One region of the Cupriavidus sp. DB3 genome, then DNA from elsewhere that is predicted to be linked to it. Evidence: predicted binding sites of a transcription regulator. Region 1 holds the regulator's gene; each other region holds the start of a gene.

Evidence for each region. The regulator sigma-54, encoded in region 1, starts transcription at its own class of promoters, with help from an activator protein. The targets are predictions, from matches to a motif close to TGGCANGNAANCTGCTTT.
Region 2: the regulator sigma-54 is predicted to act here: its motif matches at 1,744-1,761, upstream of urtA (urea ABC transporter substrate-binding protein).
Region 3: the regulator sigma-54 is predicted to act here: its motif matches at 2,388-2,405, upstream of atzF (allophanate hydrolase).

Annotation. Positions count from the first base shown of each region.
Region 1 covers NZ_JAIZPL010000005.1:604,687-608,948, reverse strand. The annotation lists gene hprK (HPr(Ser) kinase/phosphatase) at 1-482, opposite strand, end outside; gene ptsN (PTS IIA-like nitrogen regulatory protein PtsN) at 556-1,011, opposite strand; gene hpf (ribosome hibernation-promoting factor, HPF/YfiA family) at 1,414-1,767, opposite strand; gene K7G19_RS19045 (RNA polymerase factor sigma-54) at 1,817-3,295, opposite strand; gene lptB (LPS export ABC transporter ATP-binding protein) at 3,473-4,262, opposite strand, start outside.
Region 2 covers NZ_JAIZPL010000007.1:234,385-238,646, forward strand. The annotation lists gene urtB (urea ABC transporter permease subunit UrtB) at 1-248, opposite strand, end outside; gene urtA (urea ABC transporter substrate-binding protein) at 434-1,690, opposite strand; gene K7G19_RS22050 (MaoC family dehydratase) at 1,891-2,370, opposite strand; gene K7G19_RS22055 (MaoC family dehydratase) at 2,426-2,878, opposite strand; gene K7G19_RS22060 (acyl-CoA dehydrogenase family protein) at 2,979-4,097, opposite strand; gene K7G19_RS22065 (acyl-CoA dehydrogenase family protein) at 4,111-4,262, opposite strand, start outside.
Region 3 covers NZ_JAIZPL010000001.1:842,896-847,157, forward strand. The annotation lists gene K7G19_RS03625 (ABC transporter ATP-binding protein) at 1-37, opposite strand, end outside; gene K7G19_RS03630 (TonB-dependent siderophore receptor) at 34-2,127, opposite strand; gene atzF (allophanate hydrolase) at 2,437-4,134, shown strand; gene K7G19_RS03640 (ABC transporter substrate-binding protein) at 4,248-4,262, shown strand, end outside.

The DNA of each region.
Region 1 (4,262 bases):
CCCATGATCAGCACGCCCATGCCGAGGATATCGAGGAACACCCCGTGCATGGTCACGCGCGGCGCGGAAATGCGCGACAGATACAGCCGCAGGTGGTCGATGACCGCGGCCGAGGATACCGGCGTCGTGAACAGCGGCGTGGAAGAGCGCGTGCAGCGCAGTTCCAGGTCCGGCGGCGGCTCCATGCCGTCGGCCACCACCAGGAAGGGCGGCTCGAGCAGGATCAGCTCGCCCATCTGGCGCTTGCGCGTTTCGTCGTCGAGCCGCTGGTAGTAGGTGATCTCCGGCTTGCCGAGCACCTGGATCCGGTTCGGGTGAATCAGGTTCAAGTGGCCGACCAGGTCGGCCGCCGAGGTCGCCTCGCGTGCGAAGTCGAGATCGAAGGCGCGATCGGCGCCCTCCAGCCCGGCCACCCAGGACAATTTGAGGTCGGCTGCGTTGTCGTCGAAGATCGACTGGGAGGTAACGCCGGTGAGTTCCATGCGGGATGAGGCGGGGCGCTGGGGCGGTGGTGAATGCGGGTGGCGCGGCGGTGGGCCGCTTACGCCGAGAGGGTCAAGGATGCCATTGCACCAGCAACTGGTGAACCGCATCGGGCGTCGGCAAAGCGGCGAGGCCTTCACGCATATCGCGATCGGACAATAGCTGAGCGATTTCCGACAGGATTTCGAGATGCTGCTGCGTGGCCTGTTCGGGGACCAGCAGGAAGATCAACAGCGAAACGGGCTTGCCATCGGGCGATTCGAACGGAATCGGCTCGGCAAGCCGCATGAAGGCGGCCAGCGGCTGCTTCAGGCCCTTGATGCGGCCATGCGGAATGGCCACGCCGGCGCCAAGGCCGGTCGAGCCGAGCGATTCGCGGGCGAACAGATTGTCGGTCACCGTGGCGCGCGCCACGCCATGGTTGTTCTCGAACAGCAGCCCGGCCTGTTCGAACACGCGTTTTTTGCTGGTGACGCTGACGTCGAGCGAGATATTGCCGGGCGGCAGCAGTTTGGCCAAACGGTTCATTTGAAATGCGCGGAATTCCTGATACTGGCGCCGCCATGCGGTTTCTTGCCGGCGTGGGCCGGTCTGCCGTTGCTGGGCGGTGCGTTCGTTGCCGCCGCTTCCCGACTATCAGCGTGCGGCACATTATAGTGCAGGGGGGCTCCCTGCCGTCCGATGCCGATCGCCCCGAGCGGCATTGCGCAAGGAAACGGGGCGGGCATTCTCTATATGTATTGCACAGCATACACCGGGAAGCCGGCCAGACGGAACCCCATCCCGGTTTCATCCTATAGGTTGCACGGCGAGGCGGCACCGCGGCCTCGCTCGAACGTCCACGCGGGGCGCAAAAAAGCCGTGCTCCTGGCACGGCTTCTTTCCTCACTTCAAGGCCGGCCGGCGTTGTGGCCGAGCCGAATCTTCAAGCTACTGCTGGGCCTGACTGGCCACGAAGCTGTGGTACTTCAGCGATTCGCGGTCGTGGCTCTGCACCTTGTCCTTGTAGCGGATCACTTGCCGGTCCAGCTTGTCGACCAGCATGTCGATCGCCGCATAGAGATCTTCGTGGTGCGCCTCGACAAAGATGTCCTTGCCCTTCAGATGCACATTGATTTCCGCGCGTTGACGGCGATCCTTTTCCTTTTGATTGTCGACCGATAGCAGCACGCTGACGTCAATAACCTGATCGAAATGCCTGAGGATTCGCTCCAGTTTCGTTTCCACGTACTCACGCAGCGAAGGCGTGATGTCCAAGTGGTGTCCACTGATCTTGAAGTTCATAGCGCTTCTCCTTCTGAAAGAGCCGCACCAGGCAGGCGATGCGACTCGGCTACAAAGACTTGCGAAGGTTCACGGCGGGGATCTTCAAGGCTTCACGGTATTTGGCGACGGTACGTCGCGCCACGACGAAGCCTTGTTCCCCCAGCAGTTCGGCAATCCGGCTGTCGGACAACGGGTTTCTGGGGTCTTCGGCTCCTATCAACTGCTTGATCAGCGCACGGATTGCGGTGGAAGAGGCGGCACCGCCGGTTTCGGTCGATACATGGCTGCCAAAGAAATATTTCAGCTCGAATGTCCCCATCGGGGTGGCCATGTACTTATTGGTAGTCACACGAGAAATGGTCGACTCGTGTAGACCCAGTGTATCGGCTATCTCCCTCAAAACCAAGGGGCGCATCGCAATTTCACCGTGCGTGAAGAAATTCTTTTGCCGCTCCACGATGGCTTGTGCGACGCGCAAAATGGTGTCGAAACGCTGCTGGATATTCTTGATGAGCCAGCGCGCCTCCTGCAGTTTCTGCTGCAATCCCGCGGCGCCGGTATCGCCTTTTGCACCGCGCAAGATTTGCGCATACATGTCGTTGATGCGCAGCCGCGGCATCACATCGGGATTGAGCTGGGCGATCCAGTTATGGCCGCTCTTGCGCACGAACACGTCGGGCACGACGAAATCCGCTTCCGGCCGGCTGTAGGCGTGGCCGGGATAGGGCGCGAGCGAGCGGATCAGCTCGTGCGCGGCCTTCAGCTGCATGTCGTCGACCTGCAGCGCCTTCTTCAGGCGGGTGTAATCGCGCGCGGCCAGCAGTTCGAGGTGATGGCGCACGATCGTCATCGCCAGCTCGCGCTGCGGATGTTCGATGCGGCGCAGTTGCAGCGACAGGCATTCGGCCGCGTTGCGCGCCCCGACCCCGGGCGGGTCGAAGCTTTGCAGCAGCGTCAGCATCGCATGCACTTCGTCGAGCTCGAATTCGAGCTCTTCAGGCAATTCGGAAAGGATTTCCTCGAGCGAGGCGCTCAGGTAGCCGTCGTCGTCGAGCGATTCGATCAGGAAAATCGCCAGGCCCTTGTCGCGCGTGGAGATTTTCAGCGGCGCCAATTGCTCCATCAGATATTCGCGCAGCGTGGGCTCGGCATCGCGCAATTGCAGCGGCGTTTTCTCGTCCTCGTCGCTTTGCGGACGGCGGGCGAAATCGTCCAGGCTCCAGTCGCCGCCATAATCGTCGCCCGCGCCGTCGGCATAGCCGTCGTCGGCGGACGCGGCGCCATCCGCGCGCGAATCGGCGGGGGCCGTCGGCTCGGAAGACGGGGTCGTGGTGGTGGTCTGGACATTGACCGACCCGTCGGCGGCGACCCGCAGCGGGCTTTCGATCCAGTCGTTTTCGCGTTCGAGCAGGGGATTCTCGGTCAGCGCCTGCTCGACTTCCTGTTGCAGTTCCAGCGTGGAGAGCTGCAACAGCCGGATCGACTGCTGCAGCTGCGGCGTCAGGGCCAGATGCTGGGAGAGGCGTAGCTGTAGCGACGGTTTCATGCGGCCTATTTTATGCGCAACTTCGGCCGCGATGGAACGGAATTTGCTATCGGAAGTTTCGATTGCGTGGTCAGAAGCGATTGCCTGATGGATCACCAGGGAAGGAACGGTACATGAACCGCGCACGAACGAAAACGGCCGCCCTCTGTACGAGGGCGGCCGCGCGCCAAACCGCCATTACATGCGGAAGTTTTCGCCCAGATAGACGCGCCGCACCGATTCATTGGCGATGATGTCCTTGGGCTCGCCGGCCGCGAGCACCGCGCCTTCGCTGATGATGTACGCGTGGTCGCAGATGCCCAGCGTCTCGCGCACGTTGTGGTCGGTGATCAGCACGCCGATATTGCGTGCCTTCAGGAAGCTGACGATGCGCTGGATCTCGCCGACCGCGATCGGATCGACGCCGGCGAACGGCTCGTCGAGCAGGATGAAGCGCGGCGCCGAGGCAAGCGCCCGTGCGATCTCGACGCGGCGGCGCTCGCCGCCCGACAGCGACAGCGCGGGGTTGTTGCGCAGGTGCGCGATCTGCAGATCGTCGAGCAGGCTGTCCAGCCGCCGCTCGATCTCGGCGCCGGACAGCGCCTTGCCGTTGTCTCGCTGCAGTTCCAGCACCGCGCGGATGTTCTGCTCGACATTGAGCTTGCGGAACACCGACGCTTCCTGCGGCAGGTACGACAGGCCCATGCGCGCGCGCTCGTGGATCGGCAGGCCGCTGATGTGCTGGCCGTCGAGCACGATGTCGCCTTCGTCGAGCGCGACCAGGCCCACGATCATGTAGAACGAGGTGGTCTTGCCCGCGCCATTGGGGCCGAGCAGGCCGACGACCTCGCCGCTCTTGACGTCCAGCGACACGTCCTTGACCACGGTGCGCGAGCCGTAGCGCTTCTTCAGATGACGCACCACCAGGTTGCTGGTGGCCGGCATCGTGCCCGCGCCGGCACCGGCTGCGGTGTTGGCGTTGGCGGCG
Region 2 (4,262 bases), on a different contig from region 1:
CCGACGCCCGGCGCGAACTGCAGCGTGTCGTCCTGCAGCGCCTGCAGGATCGGTCCGGCCTGCTTGGGGTCGGCCTTGGCCAGCGCGACGATGGCGGCGCGCTTGGCATCGAAATCGTCTTCGGCCAGGGGCTGCAGATCGGCCTGGGTCAGCGCGGCGGCCGCCCACAGCGCGGGCGCCGCCATCAGCAGCAGCACGGCGAGCGTGGCGCGCCACCAGGGCGCGCGGGGCAGCATGGATCGGGACATGGAGATGGGTGGTGGTTGGATCAAGACGATGGCCATCGAACGAACGGCAGCGGAACCGCAGCGGAACAAGGGGCGCCGCTGCCCTCTCCCTCTGCGGAATGCGAGAACCGACTGTGTTCCCCCTCTCCCCTCGGTGGGAGAGGGTCTGGGAGATGGGGTGATTTGCTCCCCCTCAACGACAGCCCTTACATCACCTTGTCCGGCTTGCCCTCGTTGCCCGCGATGAACGGGCTCCACGGCTGCGCGCGCAGCGGCTTCGGCGTCTTCCACACGACCGAGAACTGACCGTCGCCCTTGACCTCGCCGATCATCACCGGCTTGTACAGATGGTGGTTCTCGCCCATCGTCAGCGTGAAGCCGCTCGGCGCCTTGAAGGTCTGGCCGATCATCGCGGCGCGGACCTTGTTCGGATCGGTGGTGCCGGCCTTCTTGACCGCCTGCGCCCACATGTGGATGCCGACGTAGGTCGCTTCCATCGGATCGTTGGTCACGCGCTTGTCGCCGCCCGGCAGGTTGTTCGCCTTGACCCAGGCCGCCCATTGCTTCTTGAAGGCGTCGTTCTCCGGGTTCTTGACGGACATGAAGTAGTTCCACGCGGCCAGATGGCCGACCAGCGGCTTGGTGTCGATGCCGCGCAGCTCTTCCTCGCCGACCGAGAACGCCACCACCGGCACGTCCTTGGCCTTCAGGCCCGCGTTGCCCAGTTCCTTGTAGAAGGGCACGTTGGAATCGCCGTTGATCGTCGAGATCACCGCGGTGCGGCCGCCCTGCGAGAACTTCTTGATGTTGGCGACGATGGTCTGGTAATCGCTGTGGCCGAACGGCGTGTAGACCTCCTCGATGTCCTTGTCGGCCACGCCCTTGCTCTTCAGGAAGGCGCGCAGGATCTTGTTGGTGGTGCGCGGGTACACGTAGTCGGTGCCCAGCAGGAAGAAGCGCTTCGCGCCGCCGCCCTCCTTGCTCATCAGGTACTCGACCGCGGGAATGGCCTGCTGGTTGGGCGCGGCGCCGGTGTAGAAGACGTTCTTCGACATCTCCTCGCCCTCGTACTGCACCGGATAGAACAGCAGCGCGTTCAGTTCCTCGTAGACCGGCAGCACCGACTTGCGCGACACCGAGGTCCAGCAGCCGAAGGTCACCGCGACCTTGTCGTTGCTGATCAGCTGGCGCGCCTTCTCGGCGAACAGCGGCCAGTTCGACGCGGGATCGACGACCACCGGCACCAGCTTGCGGCCCAGCACGCCGCCGCTCTTGTTGATCTCGTCGATGGCCATCAGCGCGACGTCCTTCAGCGACGTCTCCGAGATCGCCATCGTGCCCGACAGCGAATGCAGCACGCCCACCTTGATCGGCTCTTTCGATTGCGCGATCGCCAGCGGGCTGGTACCGATCATCGCCGCGGCGGCCAACGCCGACAGCTTCAACACCTCACGTCGTTTCATTGCAGCTCCCTAGCTCTGTTTGTGTTCGAGGAAGAACGCACCCCGGGAGCACTTCTGCAACTAGCGTGCCACAAAAAAAGAACGCGGCCTGGCGCCGCGCGGGAGACTGCATTGGCATGACGGCACCGTGGCGGTGCGCCGGCGCCTTGCATCACGATGGTGCGATGATGCAAAGCGGTGCGACGCACCGCACCGGGGCGTCAGGAGTAGCGGCGGCTGATCGATTCCGCGACGCAGACCGGACGGTCGCTGCCCTCGCGTTCGATCGTGACCTCCCAGGTCGATTGCGCGCCGACCAGGTCCGGGGCATTGGGCGGCGGCGCGATGCGCTCGACCTTCAGCAGCTTGATGCGGGCGCGCAGCCGGCTGCCGACCGGCACCGGCGCGGTGAAGCGCACGCGGTTCAGGCCGTAGTTGACGCCGATCTTGACGCCCGGCATCTGCATCGCGCTCTGCATCAGCGCGGGCAGCAGCGACAGCGTCAGGAAGCCGTGCGCGACCGGGGCGCCGAACGGCGATTCGCGCCGCGCGCGTTCGGGATCGACGTGGATCCACTGATGGTCGCCGGTCGCCTCGGCGAACAGGTTGACCTGGTGCTGCGTGATCTCGGTCCAGTCGCTGACGGCGACCTCCTGCCCCTGCAGGCCCTCGAGTTCTTCCAGCGAAGCGATGGTGCGCATCTTCTCTCCTTGTCCAATGTCGGGCCGGAACGACGGTTCCGGTTCGATGGGGGATTCAGGCCGGCCGGCGGCCGTACATGCCCATGCCCTTGACGGTGCAGACCAGCTCGCCGCGCTGGTTGACCGCCTCCCACTGCGTGTGCACGACGCCGCGATCGGGCTTGGACTGCGACGGCCGCTTGTCCAGCACCGACACGAACACCGTCAGCGTATCGCCGGCATAGACCGGCTTGAGCCAGCGGATCTCGTCGACGCCGGGCGAGCCCATGCTGGCCGACTTCGACGTCATGTTGTCGACCAGCATGCGCATCATCACCGCGCAGGTCATCCAGCCGCTCGAGATCAGGCCGCCGTAGATGCTGCGCTGGGCGGCCTCCTTGTCGACGTGGAAGGGCTGCGGATCGTATTGCGTCGCGAAGCTGACGATCTCGTCCTCGGTGATCAGCCGCGAGCCGAGCTCGCGCCGGCTGCCGACGACGAAGTCTTCGAAGTACATGGTGTCGGACATGGGGTCTCCAGTCTGCTGGGTTGTTCTGGTCCGCCAAAGCAAAAAGCCGCGCCGGACGTTGACGCCCGAGCGCGGCCTGTGTTGCCTCAACGGCTGGCCATCATGCCGCCTGCTGGAATTCCGGCAGGCTGGCGAAGCGGCCAAGATGATGGTCGACATCGCCGAAGGTCGTGTTGATCAGCGTCAGCCGCTTGAACATGTGCGCGGCCGGCAGTTCGTCGGTCACGCCCATGCCGCCGTGGATCTGCACCGCTTCCTGGCCGACCGTGCGCGCGGCCTGGCCGACGCGGGCCTTGGCCGCCGACACATAGCGGCGGCGCTCCTCGGGGCTGGCCTCGTCGAAGCGGGCCGCGGCCAGCAGCGTGATCGAGCGCGACTGCTCGGCATGGATGAACATCTCGACCATGCGATGCTGCAGCGCCTGGAAGCGCGCGATCGGCACGCCGAACTGCTGGCGCGTCTTGGCGTACTCGATGGTGGCGGCGGTCAGCGTGTCCATCACGCCCACGGCCTCGGCGCACAGCAGCACCGCGGCGTAGTCGGCGGTCTGCTCGAGCAGCGCCCAGCCCTGCCCTTCGGCGCCCAGCAGTTCGCCGGCGGCGTCCTGGAAGGTGATATCGGCCGCGTGCAGATTGTCGATGGTGCGGTAGTCGCGGATCGTGACGCCCGGGGCCCTGGCATCGACCAGATACAGCGAGATGCCGTCCTGGTCGGCATTGCCGCCGCCGGTGCGTGCGGACACCACCAGCTTGTCGGCCTGACCGCCGTGGACCGCCACGACCTTGGTGCCGTTCAGCTTGCCGCCCCTGGCGGTCACGCGCACGTCGTTCAGCGCGTAGCGCGCCTCGCGCTCGTTGAACGCGGTGGCCAGCTTGATCTCGCCGCAGGCAACCTGTTCGAGCACGGCGTCCTGGCCGCCGGCCTGCTTCAGCGCGTAGGCCGCGGTCACCGTCGCCAGATACGGCTCGACCACCAGGCCGCGGCCCAGCTCCTGCATTACCACCATCATGTCGATGGCGGTACCGTTGAAGCCGCCCTGCGCCTCGGGCACCGGCAGCGCGGTCAGGCCGAGCTCGACCAGCGCGTTCCAGGCCGCTTCGCTGTAGCCGGTCTCGCTCTTGTAGGCCTTCTTGCGGGACTCGAAGTCGTAGCTCTTGTCGATGAAGCGGCGTACCGCGTCAGCCAGTTGCTTCTGCTCGTCGCTGAGATTGAAGTTCATGGTTCCTGTCTCCTCACAGCCCCAGGATCATCTGGCTGATGATGTTCTTCTGGATTTCGTTGGATCCGCCGTAGATCGAGGTCTTGCGGAAATTGAAGTAGTACGCGGCCAGCGGCGCGGCATCGTCGTAGCCGGTCACGGCATGCTCGGTCTCGCACTCCAGGT
Region 3 (4,262 bases), on a different contig from region 1:
GGCCGGCGAACAGTCCCGTGGTCGCCAACACCGTCACAGCGTCGCTCCGAAGCTGGCGAACACGGTGCGCGGCGCGCCCGGATAGGTCGGCACGAAGGCGCCGCCGGAGTCGTAATAGCGGCGATCGCCCAGGTTCTGCACCGTCAGCTGCAGCTTGTAGCGCCGCGCCTTGCCGAAGCGGTAGGCGATATTTGCGTCCCAGCGCGTGTAGGACGGCAGAGCGAACGAGTTCTCCGTGTTGGCCTGCCGTTCGCCCACATAGGTCGCGCCGATGCCGACGCTCAGTCCCGACGCGGCGCCGGCGAAATCGTAGGTGGTCCAGATACTGGCGGTGCGGCGCGGCGCATTGGCCAGCAGCTTGCCGACCAGCGCCGGATTGCTGTCGGCGGCGATCTCGGCCTTGTATTGCGTGTAGCTCGCCAGCACGCGCCAGCGTGGCGTGATGCTGAACGGCACGTCGATCTCCCAGCCGCGGCTGCGCTGCTCGCCGACCTGGACCACATAGTTGAAGTCCTCCGGATCGGAGACCACGCCGTTGCTGCGGCGGATGTCGAACAGTGCGACGGTCGGCTCCAGCCGGCCGTCCAGCAGGCTGAACTTGGCGCCAATCTCGGTCTGCTTGCCGCGCGACGGCGCGGGCAGCGTGCCGGCGCGCAGCATGCCGCCGGACGGTTCGGTCAGGAAGGACCGCGCCCAGCTGGCGTAGAGCGACACGGGCTCGACCGGCGTCCACGTCAGCCCCACGCGCGGCGACAGCGCATCGTCATGCCGCACCAGCGTGTCGGCCGCCTGCAGGTACTGGGCGCGCGCGCTGGTCCGCGAGCGGTCGTAGCGCAGGCCGAGCAGCAATCGCCAATGCGGTCCGAACTGCAGCTCGTCCTGCGCGTACAGGCCGAGGTTGCGGCTGGCGTAGCGCGAGCCGTCGTACGGCAGCAGCGCGCCGGCGTTGGCGCCATGCACCGGGTGGTAGAGATCGATCGGCAGGTTCACCGGGAAGCCGCCCGGCCCCAGATTCGCCTGCGCGCTGAAGTCCCACTCGTCCCAGTTGTAATCGGCACCGATCAATACGCGGTGGCCGATGCCGCCGGTATCGAAGCGGCGCGAGGCCTCGGCCATCAGCGTGGTATCGGTCTGCCGGTCGATATTGCGCTGCTTGCGGCGATTGACCTGCGGGTCGGGCCCATCGGCGCCGCTGAGCGCGGGAAATCCATACGGGTACCAGACCGCATCGGTGCGCGCATGGGAGCGCAGCGCGCCGGCGCGCAATGCCCAGCCATTGTCGAAGCGATGATCGAGCACCAGCGAGCCCAGCGCGCTGTCGTTGTCCAGCCGCGCGTCCCGCTCGCCATAGTTGTAGTGGATCGGCACGTTGAGGAACAGCGGGCTGTTGCCGAAGCCGCGGTCGAAGGCGCCGCGCCGGCGGCCGAACTCGAACTCCGCGGTCAGGCGGGTCTGCGGTGCCAGCTTCCACTGCAGCACCGGCGAGACGAACAGCGTCTGCGCGTCGACGAAGTCGCGGAAGCTGCGATTGTCCTGCCACGAGCCGGTGATCCGGTAGCTCAGCGTGTCGCTGATCGGCCCGGTGCTGTCCACTGTCGCGCGCCGGAAATCATGGCTGCCGCCGGTCAATTCCACGCTGTGCCTCGGCTTGTCCAGCGGCTTGCGGGTCACGATATTGACCACGCCGCCCGGCTCGAAGCGGCCATAGAGCGCGGACGCCGGGCCCTTGAGCACCTCGATCTGCTCGATGTTGGCCATCTCGTCGACCGGGGCGAAGACGCTGCGGCGAAAGCCGTTCTTCAGGTTCGCCGAGGTCGCGAAGCCGCGCAGGCGGAAGCGGTCGTTGCTGCCGCCCCAGCCGACTTGTGCCGTCACACCGGGGACCGTGCGGATGGCCTCCCCCAGCGTGAACACGCCACGGTCCTCGATCAACTCGCGCGTCACGGTCTGGATCGAGAACGGCGTTTCCTTCAGCGCGGTATCGCTCTTGTTGGCGGTGGGTGCGACCACCGCGCGGTAGGCCCGCTCGCGCGTGCCGGTAACGGTCACCGCCTCCAGCTCCGCGACCGCTCCGGCCTCGCCTTCCTGCGCCGCGCAGATGCCCGGCGCCGTGGCCAGCAAAGCCACGGCGGCGCGCTGCTGCCATCGGTTTGTATGAGGTTGTCTTTGCATGGTAGAGCGCACGGTGAGCGGGTCAGGGTGGATGAGATCGACGAGGTCGACGAGGCCAATAAGGTCGATAAGGCCGATAAGGTCGATAAGGTCGGCCAGGTCGACAAATCCGATAATGATATTGCATTATCATTAGAAGTCAATTGCGCCGAATCGGTTCTCGGTTTGATCGCCGTCAGACTGTTCGCCGCGAGCCGGGACACTGCGGGGAGAGCTGGCATGGCGGTTGCATTCCATCTTGGATACAAGCTTGGATGCACCAAAATGCGACCTGCCGCTGCCGACCCTATTCTTCATGACGAGACGTCCCCCGCCTGGATCCGGCGCTTGGACATCGCGCTTGCCGGCGCGGCCGACGGGCCGTTGGCCGGCCTGTCGTTTGCGATCAAGGACAACATCGATCTGGCCGGCTACCCGACCACGGCGGCCTGCCCTGCGTTCGACCGGATGCCGCGCGACAGCGCGCCGGTGGTGCAGAGCCTGCTTGCGGCTGGTGCATCGCTGTATGGAAAGACCAATCTCGATCAGTTCGCTTGCGGGTTGAACGGCACGCGTTCGCCCTATGGCGCGGTGCCCAACGCCTTCGATGCGCGCTATGTGTCTGGAGGATCGAGCTCGGGTTCGGCCTATGTGGTGGCCACCGGTGAAGTCGATTTCGCGCTGGGCACCGATACCGCCGGCTCCGGCCGCGTGCCCGCGGGGCTGAACAATATCGTCGGGCTCAAGCCGAGCAAGGGTCTGATCAGCGCCCGCGGCGTACTGCCGGCAGCGCAGAGCGTCGACTGCGTGTCCATCTTCGCGCGCACGGTCGACACGGCATCCCGTGTACTGGCCGTTGCCCAGGGCTACGACGCGCTCGACCCGTACTCACGCGAACTGCAGCTTTGTCGCTGCCCCTTTCCGGCCACCTTCCGTTTTGGCGTCCCCAACACGCTCGAATTCTGCGGCGATGCGCTTGCCGAGCGCGAATTCACCGTCGCGATCGAACGGTTGCGCGAACTGGGCGGCGAGCCGGTGACGATCGACTACGCGCCGCTCGCCGAGGCCGCTGCCCTGCTCTACGACAGCGCGCTGGTGGCCGAGCGCTACGCGGCGATCCGCCGCTTCTTCGATGCGCACGAAGCCGACGTGTTCGAGCCGGTTCGCAGCATCGTTGCCAGCGGCCGCGACTACAGCGCGGCCGACGTGTTCGACGCGCAGACGCGATTGCGTGCGCTCGGGCAGCGCGCGGCAGCGATGTGGGAGCGCATCGACCTGCTGCTGGTGCCGACCGCACCGACCCACTACACGATCGCGCAGATGCGCGACGACCCGATCGCGCTGAACCGCCATCTCGGCGCCTATACCAATTTCGTCAATCTGCTCGACTACGCGGCCTTGTCGGTTCCCAGCAGCCTGCGCGCGGACGGCCTGCCCTTCGGCATCACGCTGATCGGCCCATGTGGCAGCGATCTGCGGCTGGCCGAGCTGGGGCAGCGCTATCACCACCGCAGCGGACTGACGCAGGGCGCGACCGGCCTGCCGTTGCCCACGCCCGGCTCGATCCCTGGGCTCACACCCGTGGGCCAGGACACCGTGCGGGTGGCCGTGGTGGGCGCGCACCTGAGCGGCATGCCGCTGAACCGCCAACTGACCGAGCGCCATGGGCGCCTGGTATCCGCGGCCATGACCGCCGCCGACTATCGGCTCTACGCGCTGCCGGACAGCACGCCGGCAAAGCCCGGGCTGTTGCGCGTCGCGCCCGGCACCGGGCACCGCATCGCGCTGGAAATCTGGGAGATGCCGATGCAGGACTATGGCTCATTCGTCGCGCTGATCCCTGCGCCGCTTGGCATCGGCCGCATCCGCCTCGACGACGGCAGCGAAGTGCAGGGCTTCCTGTGCGAGCCGTTCGCGCTGGCCGGTGCCACCGACATCAGCCACTTCGGCGGCTGGCGCGCCTATGTCGCGGCCAACGCCTGACGGAATCGTCTCTCGCACCAACCATCGAGCCCCGCGCACGCCGAACACTGCCCGTGCCTCACTACCGACCAGCGACCTCAACCTCCAGGAGCGATCTGATGCCCCGTGAATCCATGCCCTCCCGCGCT